Linked DNA regions of Rhodopirellula bahusiensis. The protein of the gene in region 1 interacts with the protein of each later gene in a pairwise test. Links are inferred from orthologs where the notes say so. Each region holds a gene or a part of one and is shown in the gene's direction. Other genes may lie near its edges.

Region 1 (8,289 bases):
GTAGTCGCTATCGGTGTCAAAGAAAACGACGTAGAAGCGTTGCTTCTCAGTCAGCATGTCGATCGATTGGAGCAACGCTGATCGAGCGGATGTGAAGGCATCGCCCATGCTGCCCGAACTGTCGACAAGGTAAACAAAGTGGTTGCCGCCGCCTTCGACACCGCAGAATTCCATTTGCGATTTGGCGTCCGATTTCAACTTTTGCATCGCCTGCGAAGCAGCAGACGAAGAGCTGGAAAGCGACGACAAATTGGATGCTGACGCGGCTACCGAATCCATTGCTGTTGATGTGATGTCGACGATCGGCATCTCGCCAATTTCGCTGACGTCGTACTGCGTCTCGTCGGGCTGCGATTGGGTTGGCTCGGTGATGGGTTCGCTGCTTTCGATCGCAAATGTTTCCATCGCCGTCTCTTCACTTTCGCTGGACGCGGAAGCGGAGAACGCCATTTGATCCTTCGGACGAGCGTTGCTGAGTGTGAATGCCGCGAGGATGAAAAGCAGCACCGCGTGAACAATCGCACTGACGATCACCGCGGCAGGTTTTCTCCGGCGACCGCTTGTGTCCGTTTCCTCGTCGTCTTCTATCACGCTTGGAAGCGGTTCGCCCGAAGGCGTTGGTTTGTCTTCGCCGAAAAGGAGCGAGTCTTCGTGAGCGTCGAGTTCAGCGGTCGAGCTCGGCTCAAGCGAACCTGGCTCGGTTGAAAACTCCGGTTCAGGATCAGCGATTGGTGAGGTTGGGATCGCATCCGGTGATTTGGTTTCACCAAGACGCCTCATCTTGGGTGCTCGTACCGAAACACCGTGACTCAGATCACGCCGGGTGCTGACCTTCGTGAATGAATCAAACGCTTCGCGAACTTCGTTCCAGGAAGCAAAGCGGCTGGAGCTTGGAAGCTTCGGCGGATTCAGGTTGTGTCCAGACGCAGTTGTTGAAGGCTCGCCGACGTTGGGCTGCTCGACGGGTTGCCCGGTTTCGATCGATTCCAGTTCGGCCTCGATTTGCGACGCGGTTGCTTCGAGTCGAACGGCATTGGCCTCCAGCCTCGCTGCATGCGCTTCGCGACGGACGCGAAGCAGTTCGGCCTGCAATTGCGATTTCCGATCACGCAACGCATCGGCGTGATCCGGAGAAAGGCCGGAGGCTGGGTCGACGCGGTTGGGATCGGGAGCGTTCATCAATCGGATGGGAGCAGTCGGCAGAATTCTCGCATCCATGCGGGGTGAGCGGGCCAGGCTGGTGCGGTGACCAAGTTGCCATCGACGTGGGCGGTGTCCATGCCCTCGCCGGGAGTCATGTAGGTTCCACCGCCGATCTGAACCTCGGGGGCGACGGCCGGGTAACAGCTGCACTCGCGGTCTTTGAGCACGCCCGCTGCGGCCAAGATTTGAGGCCCGTGGCAGACCGCGGCGATCGGTTTGTTCTGATCCGCGAAATGGCGAACGATGTCGAGGACCTTCTCGTTCAGCCGCAGGTACTCGGGGGCTCGGCCGCCTGGGATGACCAAGGCGTCGTAGGTTTCGGGCTGCAGTCCATCGAAGTCGGCGGTGATTGCGAATCGGTGCCCGGGTTTTTCGCTGTACGTTTGGTGACCCTCGAAATCATGGATCGCCGTGGCCACGGAGTCGCCCGCGGATTTGCCGGGGCAGACGGTGGCCACTTCGTGTTCCAGCATCAGCAACATCTGATAGGGAACCATGGCTTCGTAATCTTCGACGAAGTCGCCGACGAGCATCAAAATTTTGGCCATTCTGCCTGGGAGCGGATTCGAGGGAATGGGAACGACGCCGCTGGGGCTTGCCCGGTAGAGGGGCGGAAGCTGGCGACCTAAAAGAAGAACGCGAAAAAACGGTGTGGATCACGACGTTTGAATCGATCTTTCGGCCTTTTTTTCGCGAGCTGAGTGTACCCAAAATCCTTCAGATTGGGAAATTCGCGGTCGGAGCTTTAGTGGATTATGCTGAACAGTCTTCCGGATGGCTCCCATTCTTTTCTGGTATTGCTGCAATGCACCGCTCTTCTCACTTCCGTCTCATCCTTTCATTGACGCTGGTCACCGCCAATGCGGTCGGTTTTGCTGCGTCCGCGCTCGCTGATCACGAGTTGCTGGGCCCGGTCGAGACCCGCCAGCTTGGGTTGGAAGAAGTGTGGCGCCGCAATCTGAGCGTTCCCGCTGGTCGCCAGTCCATCGTCGATCAAAAGATGGTCGTTCACCAAACACAAAGCCACGTGTTTGTGGAAATCGTCGAAAAGTCGGGCGAGCCAAAGCCGGCCGAATCAGAACCCGTTGCCGAAGGTGAAGACGCAACTCCGGTCATCGACGAAACGGCCGTCATCTACGCTCGTTTTCAGGTCGACAGCGACGCGACCAAACGCGGTGCAATAGACCAAAAAGAAGCCGAGCGATTGGGGCGCAATGAAATCCGCCGCTTAGAACGTCGCGGCATCGAAGCTGAGTCGCGGATTCGTAAGATTCCGATGATTCGGTTCTACACCCTGTCGGACGACGGCACCGTCGAGTGCCGGGACGCTGAGTCAGGTGATTTGATTTGGTTGCAACGGGTTGGATCCGAACGACGTGGCTACGGCGGACTGGGAGTGGACGAAGAGTTCGTCTCCGTCGTCAACGGTGGCGAGTTGGTCAAGCTGGACGTCAAGAACGGACAGGTGTTTGGAGTGACTGCGTTGGAGTACGTGCCAACTCGAGGCGTCGTGCATTGCAATGGGTTCGCGCTCGTGCCATCGATTGGTGATCGGGTGGCTGGTTATGGATTGGTCGACCCGACGATCGATCCGTTCGCGGAGATCGTTGCCGGATCGGCTCTTGAAGTGCCAACACATTCGGCGGATTCCAACAAAGTGGCTTGGGGAACCAGTCAGGGATTTGTCTATGTGATGGAAATGGATGGTGAACCCAACGTTCAGTTTCGATTGAACACGGATGGCATCGTCAGTGGGGCTCTCGCTTCTGCTTCGGGCGAACGATTCTTCTTCGGTTCTGAATCGGGTCAGATCTACGGCATCAAGGCCACTCGCGAAGGCGAAGTGTTGTGGAGCCGTCCGACCGGAGAGCCGATTTACTCCAGTCCGATCTTCTTCGACGAAAAGGTCCTCTTTCCGACGACTTATGGCAATTTGATGTGCGTGTCGGCCAGCGATGGTTATTCGGTTTGGCCACAAACGGTGCCTGGTGTTCAGGAATTGCTTGGCGCGATCGATGGAAAAATCTATGCGAGAAGCCTGTCAGGATCGCTGCTGGTGATGGCGATGGAAGATGGCTCGTTGCTCGGGCGTTTTCCCAGCATTCAGCCCGACTCCTTGCTGGTCAATCGCTACACCAACCGTCTCTATCTGGTCAACAATCGCGGTACGATGCAGTGTCTGCGTCGTCCCGGTTCGGTCATTCCAAAGGTGATCAAATCCTCCGCTCCCGTCGAAACCGAAGAGGAAGCCGAGGATCAACTGGAAGAGAAGAAGCCCGAACAGACCGCTCCCAAGAACACGGATCCCTTTGGTGCACCTGGTGCGGATCCATTTGGCGGCGGTGGAGCGGATCCATTTGGTGACACCATGGAAGATCCCTTTGCTCCCGCGGGGGCGGGAGATCCTTTCGGTGACATCTGATTCGCCCGGGATCGGTCCTCGTGGCTGTCTGCGGAACCGGAAACGTTTCCTGGATTGGCCACGCACGTGATCTAGCGCAAAGTCGTTCTATTTGGTAGACTATTGGCTGCTATTTGACGCTTTTTTTTGACGTGGGGGCGAGTCCGCTTCCGATGTCAAAAACCCCGCATTTGACGGCCTCCACGGGCCGCCCATTCATGAGCGATTCCTCCTCGACTGACCCTGCATCAAACGACCCATCCGAGGATCCAAACGCTGTGCCCGCTGGTGCGGTTTCCGGCGACGGAAATTCAGCCGAGGAGATTGCTGGCCCGCAAAAGCCAATGGAGCGTGTCTCGACCGGGCCGGCGGCAAATTCGGAGTACACCGACAAGGATTTGCTGCACCTGTCGGATCTCGAGCACGTGCGAGAGCGTCCCGGGATGTACATCGGTGACACGACCGTTCGCGGTTTGCACCACCTGGTCTACGAAGTCGTTGACAACTCGATCGACGAAGCCATGGCCGGTTTCGCCAAATCGGTCAGCGTGACGGTTCATACCGATGGCAGCGTCACGGTCGAAGATGATGGTCGCGGTGTCCCCGTGACACGTCATGATCAATTGTCAGAAGAGCTGGATCGCGAAGTCAGCACGCTGGAAGGCGTGATGACGGTTCTGAAGTTCGGCGGCAAGTTCGAAAAGGGTGCCTATCAAACTTCGGGCGGTCTGCACGGCGTCGGTGTGACCGTGGTGAACTTTCTGAGTCAGTGGGCCGAGGTCGAAGTCAGCCGCGATGGTTCGACTTGGACTCAGGGCTACGAACGCGGGATTCCAACGGGCCCCATTCAAAAAGGCCGGCCAACGAAGAAGTCTGGAACGAAGACCACGTTCAAGGCCGACGGGCAGATCTTCAGTGTCACCAAGTACAACTTTGACACACTGCAAAAACGCCTTCAGGAACTCGCGTTCCTCAACAGTGGCGTTCGAATCAAATTCTTGGACGAACGAAACGGCGAAGGCGGCGACTATCAGTACGACCGTGGGATCGTTGAGTTTGTCGAGCATCTCAACCGCGCCAGCGATGTGCTGCACGGGGACGTGATTCAGTTCGTCGGTGAGAAGGACGGCGTCGAGTACGACATGGCGCTGCAGTACAGCACCGAGTTCACTGAAACGGTTCAGTCGTACGTCAACAACATTCATACGATCGAAGGCGGAACGCACGTGTCCGGCTTCCGCTCGGCGTTGACGCGGACGCTGAACAACTACGGCAAAAAAGAAGGCCTGTTCAAGAACACAACTCCGACCGGCGACGATTTTCGAGAAGGTCTGACGGCGGTCATCAGCGTTCGCGTTCCGCATCCACAGTTTGAAGGTCAGACCAAGACCAAGCTCGGCAACGGTGAAGTCGACGGCATCATTACCAGCGGTGTTGGCGAGGCGCTCAACAAATACCTGGAAGAGAATCCTCGAACGGCCAAGGCGATTGTTCGCAAAGGTTTGCTCGCGGCCGAGGCTCGTGAAGCAGCTCGCAAAGCCAAGGATCAACTTCGAAAACGAAAGGACGCGCTCGGTGGCGGTGGCTTGCCCGGCAAGCTTCGCGATTGCATCTCCAAAAACATGGAAGAGTGCGAAGTCTACCTGGTCGAAGGTGATTCGGCCGGTGGATCGGCCGAAGGCGGACGGATGCGTGAGTACCAGGCGATCTTGCCCCTCCGCGGTAAGATCATCAACGCGTACAAGAGTCGCGAAGACAAGGTGCTGGCCAATGAAGAAGTCCAGTCGATGATCCAAGCGATCGGCACCGGGATTGGTGCGGATCAGGATCTCACGCGACGCCGGTACAACAAAGTCATCATCATGACGGATGCCGACGTCGATGGCAGTCACATTCGCACGCTGTTGCTTTGTTTCTTCTATCGGCAGATGTATCAATTGGTTGCCGCCGGGCACGTTTACGTGGCTCAGCCGCCGTTGTTCCGCGTCTCCCAGGGCAAGAACCGGTACTACATTCAGTCCGAAGAGGAGATGAAGAGCCAGTTGCTCGAACGTGGTTTGAACGACACGCGATTCGAGACCGAAGATGGTCGCAGTGCCGAAGGCGATGCGATGCGAGCACTTTGCGTCGCACTGGCATCGATGGAAGACGCGATTGTCGCACTCGAGCGACGTGGTGTCAGTCTGCGTGTGCACAGCGAACGGTTTGATCCTGTGACCGGCAAGCTGCCTCCGTTTTTGCTGACGATCCAAGGCGAAGAGCATTGGTTCATGAAGCAAGCCGACGTTGAGACATATCTTGCCGACAACAACGCAACTTTGGATATCGACCAACCGGATGAAGAGTTGGAAGTGGAAGGCGAGGAACAGCCTAAGAGTGAAGAACCTGAAAAGGTGGTCGCTCACTTGGCCGAGCTTCACGAGGTCCGAACAATCAACAGCGGCTTGAAAGACTTGGACCCACTTGGGTTCGGGTTGCAGGATTTGATCCCTGCTGACCGCACCGGTTCGACCACCGCACGATTCGAGCTCGTTCGTGGGGAAGACTTGCGACGTCCACTCGAAGACTTGCGAGAGTTGTTGCCGGAAGTGCGAGCTGCCGGTGAAAAAGGTCTGCAAGTGACTCGCTTTAAAGGACTGGGTGAAATGAACGCGGAAGAGCTCCGCGAAACAACGCTCGATCCTGCCAACCGCACGCTGGTGAAGGTCAATCTGACCGACGCGGGTGCGGCCGACGAAATGTTCCGTTTGTTGATGGGTGACAAAGTCGAACCCCGTCGCGAATTCATCGAAACCCACGCACTTGATGTGCGAAACTTGGACGTCTAGCACGATGGTCACACCGCCTCCCAGAGACAACACCGAAGGTTCAGACATCGAAACTGCGGAGGCGTTGATCCAAAGCGTTGCCCAGGTCAAAGAACAGGTCGGCCGAATCGTGGTTGGCCAGAGCGATGTGATCGAGCAATTGCTGATTGCGATCTTGGCTCGCGGCCATTGCTTGTTGGAAGGCGTGCCCGGACTGGCGAAAACGTTGATGGTGCGGACGTTGGCCAGTTCGATGAGCTTGGATTTTCGTCGCATTCAGTTCACGCCTGATCTGATGCCCGGCGACATCACGGGCACGGACATCATTCAGGAAGATCACGAAACCGGGCGCCGAGAAATGTTGTTCCGGCCTGGCCCCGTTTTCACGCAAATGCTGTTGGCCGACGAGATCAACCGGACACCACCCAAGACGCAGGCGGCGCTTTTGGAAGCGATGCAGGAACATGAGGTCACCGCGGGCGGCAAGACCTACGCTCTGAAAGAACCGTTCTTTGTTCTTGCGACGCAGAACCCGATCGAGCAAGAGGGGACCTATCCGCTTCCCGAAGCTCAACGCGATCGGTTCTTGTTCCACGTCGTTGTTGGCTATCCGTCACGCGATCAAGAAGCCGAGATTGTTGAGCGAACCACGTCAGGAGATTTGGCGGACGTTCAGCCGGTCGTCAGCGGCGAAGACATTTGCAAATTTCAATCTGTTGTTCGGCGAGTTCCCTTGCCCGAGCATGTGAAGAACTGGGTGATCGATGCGGTTCGAGCGGCGCGTCCGAGTGAGCCTGATGCCAAGGGTTGGGTTAAGGAATGGATCCAGTGGGGGCCGGGACCCCGTGCGAGCCAACAGTTGGTTTTGGCGTCTAAAGCCCGTGCGTTGTTGCACGGTCGCACACATGTAACGCTCGAAGACGCACAGGCTCTCGCGCTGCCGGTCTTGCGTCACCGGATTGTTCCAACCTTTTCTGCCGAAGCGGATGGCATCGCGGTCGAGGATCTGATCGAGCGTTTGGTGGCGGAACAAACCGCTGGCGCGGCATCCGTGCTGTAAGAAGGTAGGCAGGGCTGATTTTGATATAGGTTGGCCACTCTTGGCCGACATCCACAACCTGGCGGGCAAGAGTGCCCATCCCACATGCGTTAAAGCGTCGTTGACGGCTCAATCGACGAGCCGTAACGCTGCGAGTTGTGAATGTCGCTCAGCTTTCTGCTCTCGCCGGTCGGCAGTAGCTTCCTAGCACGTCCGTGTGATGCGTTGCGGATTTCAAGTGTTCGATTGCTTTCGCGACCGCGGGATCTTGGCGATGCCCGGGGAATTCGACGACGAAGAAGTACTCGTTCTTCGTGCCGGGTTGGGGAAAGGATTCGATCCAAGTCAGGTTGAGTTCATGTTCTTTGAAGATGCCCATCGCATCGGCCAGTGTTCCTGGCTGGTGGGCGACTTGGAACAAGAGCGTTGTTTTGTCGTTCCCGGTGGCGGCGGGTTGGTCGTGGCCAAGGACTGCAAAGCGGGTGACGTTGTCGCGGTTGTCTTCGATGTTTGCGCCAATGACGCGAAGGCCGTGGCGGCGACCGGCTGCTTCGCTGGCGATCGCTGCGACGCCGGGTTGTGTGACGGCTAATTTGGCTGCGGCGGCCGTCGAGCTGCATTCGATCAGCTTCGCATTGGGCAAATGGTTGGCCAGCCAAACGCGGCACTGCGAGATCGCTTGCGGTTTGCTGTGCACTTCCTTGATCGCTTCGTGATCGCACATCGCGAGCAGCTGATGGTGAATCGCCAGCTGAACTTCACCAGTGATCGAGACTTCGCCTTCGGAAAGTCGGCCAAAGGTGTCGACCACGCGACCATCGGTGCTGTTTTCGATCGGC
Region 2 (5,814 bases), 170 kb from region 1 along the record:
CCGGGGTTGCTGCGGATCATCTTGGTCATTTCCTTGGGGTAACCCGCCAGGATCACGACCAACCGATCGCGTTGGTCTTCCATGCGTTTCAGAAGCGTTTGAATTGCTTCGCGGCCGTATTGGTCTTGGCCGCTCTCGTCGATCAACGTGTAGGCTTCATCGATGAACAGCACGCCGTCGAGTGCTTCGTCAATTTTCGCGTTGGTCTTGGGGCCCGTTTGGCCGGCGTATTCAGCGACCAAGCCGCTGCGATCAGTTTCAACCAAATGGCCTTTTTCTAACACGCCCAGTCCGCCATAGATTTCCGCGATGATCCGCGCGACGGTGGTCTTGCCAGTTCCTGGGTTTCCAACAAAGGCCATGTGAAGGCTGGGCTTAGTCGTCGGCAAACCTTCTTTTTCGCGGTGGCGTTCCATCGCCAGGAAGTTCGCAAGCGTTTGAATCTGATTCTTGATCGCGTCCAATCCGATCAAGCGATCCAGTTTGGCTCGGGCGTCGGCCAAGCGTTCTTCCGCAGTTCGTTCGTCGACCTCGGCAGGTTCATTTGGGGCAGGTTTGGATTGCTCGTTCGTCACGGGCGGCCCACCACCGGCGCGCGTTGGCGTGGGCTTGTTGGCGGCATCGTGGCCAGTTCCTTCACGCAGTCGTTTGGCTTCGGTTCTCAGCCACGAGATGGCTTCGCGGGCGTTGTCCAGGTCGGCTTGATGATCCAAAGTCGGTGACTCGGACGTGACGGTCGGCGCGGTGACGCTGGTCGGTGACTTGGCGACTTGCTTTGCGTTCTCGAGGCCATCGAGCATGGACTGCAAACGCGAACGTTCAACGCTACTGTCATCGCCATCGACCATCACAATCAAGTGAGCCATGCGAGTCGCAGCGGTGATGACTTCGCCCCATCGGTCGCGAAGCGAGGGCAGTTCGAGGAACGGCCGCGTGACTTCGTACCAGGAGAATCCTTCGGCGGTGGTGATCAGCCAATCGATTGCCTCGTGCAGTTTGCTGCCTTGAACGGATTCGCCCCAAACGTGTTCCAGCAGGATGCGACCGAGTTGGCGTTGTTCGAGGTTGCGTGCGGTGCTGGCGGGCACCATCGTCGCGAAAACCTTCATCGCGAACCCTTCGTGAAGGTCGGCCATCTGCTGCGGCAGGTTGTCATTGTCGGTCGGTTCGGGCTCGTTCGATCCCGCCAGCCAACCGTAGCTGCCTTCGGCGATTTTTCCCGATTCGACGAACAGATCCAGCGTTTGCTGAAGGGCTTCGCGATACAGCCGAATGGATTGCAGAATCGCGTCGTCGCTGGGGGAACTCATGGCTGGAATCCGGAGGGGACATGGGTATCAAAAAGACCGTCGTAAGTATTTGGAAAACAATGGCTTGCGTCAATGTTCAGAAAGCCTCGCGGCGTTGTGAAAAACGTGTGAACGAGGTAAAATGGGCATTCCAATTTTGGGCCTGCGGATCAGCGATCGGCACCAGCCCGCTTCCCCCGTGACAAACGAGCAAATCCCTTGGCTGAAGACGGCGAAAATCAGGAACCAGGCGACGAAAACGCGGGCGAAGTGAACGGATCCTCCGACAACGGTGGACAGGAAAACGGGGCTGGCAACACCGATGCAGCTGCCGGTGGTGGCACTCAAAATCCGCCTGGTTCAGGCAATCCGCCCGGTGGCGCCGAACCACCTCCTGGCAACGGTTCGGAAGGCAACCCGGATCCGCACGGGGGGCATGGCGCGCTTCGGATGGTCGATCTGCCCATCGAAGACGAGCTCCGCGAGAGCTATCTGACTTACGCGATGAGCGTGATCGTCAGTCGAGCCTTGCCCGATGTGCGTGACGGTTTAAAACCGTCGCAGCGTCGAATCTTGGTCGCCATGAATGACTTGAACCTCGGCCCAGGCAGCAAGCGGGTCAAATGTGCCAAGATTTCCGGTGACACCTCGGGTAACTATCACCCTCACGGTGAAAGTGTGATCTATCCGACGCTCGTTCGGATGGCTCAAGAATGGAACATGCGATGCTTGTTGATCGACAAGCAGGGGAACTTCGGTAGCGTTGCTGGATTGCCCCCGGCTGCCATGCGATATACAGAAGCTCGCATGGGCGCGGTTGCGGCCGCGATGTTGGAAGATCTGAAGCTTGACACCGTCGACTACATCCCAACGTACGATGAAGCGAGAACCGAACCAACGGTCTTGCCCAGCAAGTTCCCCAACCTGTTGATCAACGGATCAGGCGGCATCGCGGTCGGGATGGCGACCAGTATCCCGCCTCACAACCCGACTGAAGTTTGCGATGCTTTGATCAAGTTGATCGAAGAACCGGAAACATCGCTCGATGAGTTGTGCGAGATCATCCCCGGTCCTGACTTCCCGACCGGCGGCATCATCTGCGGACGTGCCGGCGTGCGTCGTGGGTACAAGACCGGACGAAGCACGATGGTGGTCCGCGCCCGTTGCCAAGTCGAAGAGATGAAGGGCAACCGGAGTCGCATCGTCATCACCGAGATTCCTTACCAGCAATATCGCGACCGGATCATTGAAAAGATCGCGGCGCTCGTCAACGGAGACCGGATCAAAGGGATCTCCGGAATTCGCGACGAAAGCGATTTGAAGGAACCCGTTCGATTAGTGGTCGAACTGAAGCGTGGCGAAGATCCGGACGTGATCTTGAACCAGCTGTACCAGTTCTCGCCACTGCAAGACACGTTCTCGTTGATCTTCTTGGCCCTCGTCGACGGCAAGCCGCGCGAGTTGACGCTGAAGGAGATGCTGGCCGAGTTCCTGCGTCACCGCGTCACGGTCATCCGGCGCCGCACGCAGTTCCTCCTCGCTCGTGCCCGTCGTCGCAAACACACCGTCGAAGGTTTGTTGCTGGCGCTCGCCAATATCGACGAGATCATTCAAACGATCCGCACGAGTCGCACACAGCCCGAAGCGAAAGAACGCTTGATGGGCATTGAGTGCCCGTCATCGATGATGCAGCGGGCTCTCGGTGACGAAGGGTTCAAGCAGTTCCAGTTGGAACGTGGTGAAGCCGATTCGTACACGCTGACCAGTGTCCAAACCGACGAAATTCTTCGCATGCGTTTGGGACAATTGGTCAACCTGGAGCAAGAGAAACTCTCCGGGGAGCATGCTGAACTGCTGAAGGAAATCATCGACTACATCGATATCCTGGGCAGCCCCAGCCGTATCAACGGCATCATCAAAGAAGACCTCGAGGAAATGAAGCGTCGCTTCGGCAACAAACGTCGAACCGAGATCAGCCACGAAGAGCTGGGCAACATTGACCTGGAAGATTTGATCACGGAAGAGACGATGGTCGTGTCCATCAGTCACCGTGGTTACATCAAGCGTACGCCGACCAGCGTCTACAACACGCAGCGTCGTGGTGGCAAAGGCATGAAGGGTGCCAAGAGCGATAACGAAGATCCGATCGAGCACTTGTTTGTCGCCAGCACCCACGCGTACCTGTTGTTCTTCACGACGGCCGGGAAAGTGCGTTGGCAGAAGGTCTATGACATCCCGCAGCTCGCTCGTGATGCCAAAGGCCGCGCGATCGTGAACCTGTTGCAGATGGAAGAAGGCGAACAAATTGCTGAGTGCTTGGCCGTTCGCGATTTCAACCAGCCCGGTCACACGATCGTGATGACGACCAAAAGCGGTCTGGTGAAGAAGACTCCGCTGGAACAATACAGCCGACCGAAACGAGGTGGCATCATTGCCATCAAACTTCGCGACGGCGACGAGTTGGTGGATGCCGCGGTGGTTGGGCCTGGCGATGAAGTCATCTTGGTCACCTCCGACGGCATGGCGATCCGTTTCCGTGAATCCGATTCTCGTCCGATGGGACGTAACACGTCCGGCGTGAAGGGGATTTCGTTGGTCGGCGACGACGCGGTGGTCGGAATGGTCGTGACCGATCCCGAGGCGACGCTGCTGACGGTTTGCAAGAACGGCTACGGCAAACGCACGCCGTTTGGACCCAACCTGGCCGAACTTTCCGAAAACGATTCGGATGCGTCCAGCGAAAGCGGCGACGAAGAAGGCTCGGCCGCCAGCGGTTCGGCTCGCTATCGCACTCAGAAGCGAGGAGGCAAAGGTCTTCGCGACATCAAGACCAGCGAGCGGAACGGCAAGGTCATCGGTATCGCTCGCGTCAACGATGACGACGAACTGTTCCTGATGACTGCGAAAGGCAAACTGCAACGAATCAGTGCCGGCGACATCAACGTGATTGGTCGGAACACGCAAGGTGTTCGCATCATGAATGTGGATGACGGCGATGAATTGATCGCCGTTGTACGTGTGCCTGCTGAGGAGAACGCTGAAGAAGTTGCCGAAGTTGAAGGCAGCACGCAAGCTGAATCTGCATCGCAAGCCGAACCCGCAGCGGAAGCTGACGCCGCTCCCGAAACCGACTCCACATCGGAATGAGGTACGTCAGGTCTCGCTGACAACTCATTGATGCATTGAAACGTCGATGCAACGGGTCAAGTTAAAACAACTCACCGGCCCGTTGATGGTCGGCGTTTTGTATTTATTTCTCAATAACGAATTGAGAATTTTTCGCGATCCGGCAGCGGTTCGCGATCATCGATCAATGTCTCGTTGATCTTTCTTTCCATCGAACTGCCAATCCGGCGAAGCAGTTCGTTCAGGTCTTTCCCCGGCCCTTGCACGTCCAGAACGACGTCTCCATCGGGTTCGTTGCGGACGAAGCCCTTCACGTTCAGGCCACGGCCTTGGTGAATGGCGTTGGCTCGGAAGCCAACCCCCTGAACATCGCCTCGATAGCGAACGATCTTCCTGGTTTGTTCGATAGCATTCATTGGTTTATGGTGTCGGCCGCTTTCAAGTTCGGCAATGCAGATCACATCACACGGTCGGTTTATGAGTTGGTTTCGTTTGAGTTCAGTTGGCGTCGCATTGGTATGTTCCGTGTCACTGTTTGCAGCCCATGCAACCGCTGGTGAACCCAAAGTGCTGACGATCGGCATCGATGGTTTGCGTCGCGATGCGTTCGTTGCGGCCAAGACTCCTCACTTGGATTCGCTTGCTGACAACGGCACGCTGTGTCTCGAAACGCGAGTGACCTCCGATGATGTTACTGACAGTGACACCGTCAGTGGACCGGGCTGGACAACGTTTCTGACAGGTGTTTGGGCGGATCGACACGGTGTGCTCGACAACTCTTTCAAGGGACGCGATGCAAAGGCCGCGCCGCACGGTTTTGCGTTGGCGAAACAGGTCAAGCCAAACCTGAGGACCGCTTCTTATCTTTGCTGGACTCCTTTGCGAACTCACGTGACGACGGATGCGGACATCGATGTGGTTGTCACGCCAGGTAAGAATGCGACGGCTTCGACCGTCTGGACGGAAGCGGACCAGGCACTGGCTTGGTCGGCCATTCCTGTACTAAAGAATGACAATGCCGATTGGACGTTCATCTACTTTGGGTCGACCGATGAAACGGGGCACTCTTACGGGTTTCATCCCAGTGTGCCGCCTTACGTGGCCGCGATTGAGAACGTCGATCGGATGGTGGGGGAACTGCTGGAGGCGGTCAAGCAACGAGAGGCCTATGCTGACGAAGACTGGTTGATTCTGGTGAGCACCGACCACGGTGGCGAAGGGACCGGCCATGGCGGCGGTCGCGAAAATCCGAATGTCTACACGGCACCGATGATTGTCAGCGGGTCTTCGGCGATGAAGGGGGAGACAATCCAGCGAGCGGAAGGTTCCGCACCGCCGGCGACGGTGGATTTGGTCACCGTCGCATTGGCTCATTTGCAGATTCCGATCAACCCGGAAT

Evidence for each region. Proteins that work in one complex are often made in the same cells at the same time.
Region 2: the proteins of CEE69_RS02460 (region 1) and gyrA interact in binary tests that used the Escherichia coli proteins (3 or more experiments, as listed by UniProt). The link is inferred for Rhodopirellula bahusiensis from one-to-one orthologs.

The regions. Positions count from the first base shown.
Region 1 is NZ_NIZW01000001.1:624,399-632,687, reverse strand. What follows is about bases 3,437-6,632. They hold CEE69_RS02460 (DNA gyrase subunit B), read left to right. Parts: upstream 3,437-3,822; coding sequence 3,823-6,432; downstream 6,433-6,632. Other genes in these bases: CEE69_RS02455 (AAA family ATPase), read left to right, coding at 6,437-6,632; CEE69_RS02465 (outer membrane protein assembly factor BamB family protein), read left to right, coding at 3,437-3,625. Also shown: CEE69_RS02475 (vWA domain-containing protein), read right to left, coding at 1-1,179; CEE69_RS02470 (DJ-1/PfpI family protein), read right to left, coding at 1,179-1,751; more of CEE69_RS02465, read left to right, coding at 2,009-3,436; more of CEE69_RS02455, read left to right, coding at 6,633-7,471; pheA (prephenate dehydratase), read right to left, coding at 7,620-8,289. UniProt on the Escherichia coli protein: DNA gyrase negatively supercoils closed circular double-stranded DNA in an ATP-dependent manner to maintain chromosomes in an underwound state.
Region 2 is NZ_NIZW01000001.1:456,130-461,943, reverse strand. Bases 1,155-4,636 are described here. They hold gyrA (DNA gyrase subunit A), read left to right. Parts: upstream 1,155-1,508; coding sequence 1,509-4,436; downstream 4,437-4,636. Other genes in these bases: CEE69_RS01835 (acylphosphatase), read right to left, coding at 4,547-4,636; CEE69_RS01845 (AAA family ATPase), read right to left, coding at 1,155-1,310. In the rest of the region: more of CEE69_RS01845, read right to left, coding at 1-1,154; more of CEE69_RS01835, read right to left, coding at 4,637-4,831; CEE69_RS01830 (alkaline phosphatase family protein), read left to right, coding at 4,941-5,814. UniProt on the Escherichia coli protein: A type II topoisomerase that negatively supercoils closed circular double-stranded (ds) DNA in an ATP-dependent manner to maintain chromosomes in an underwound state.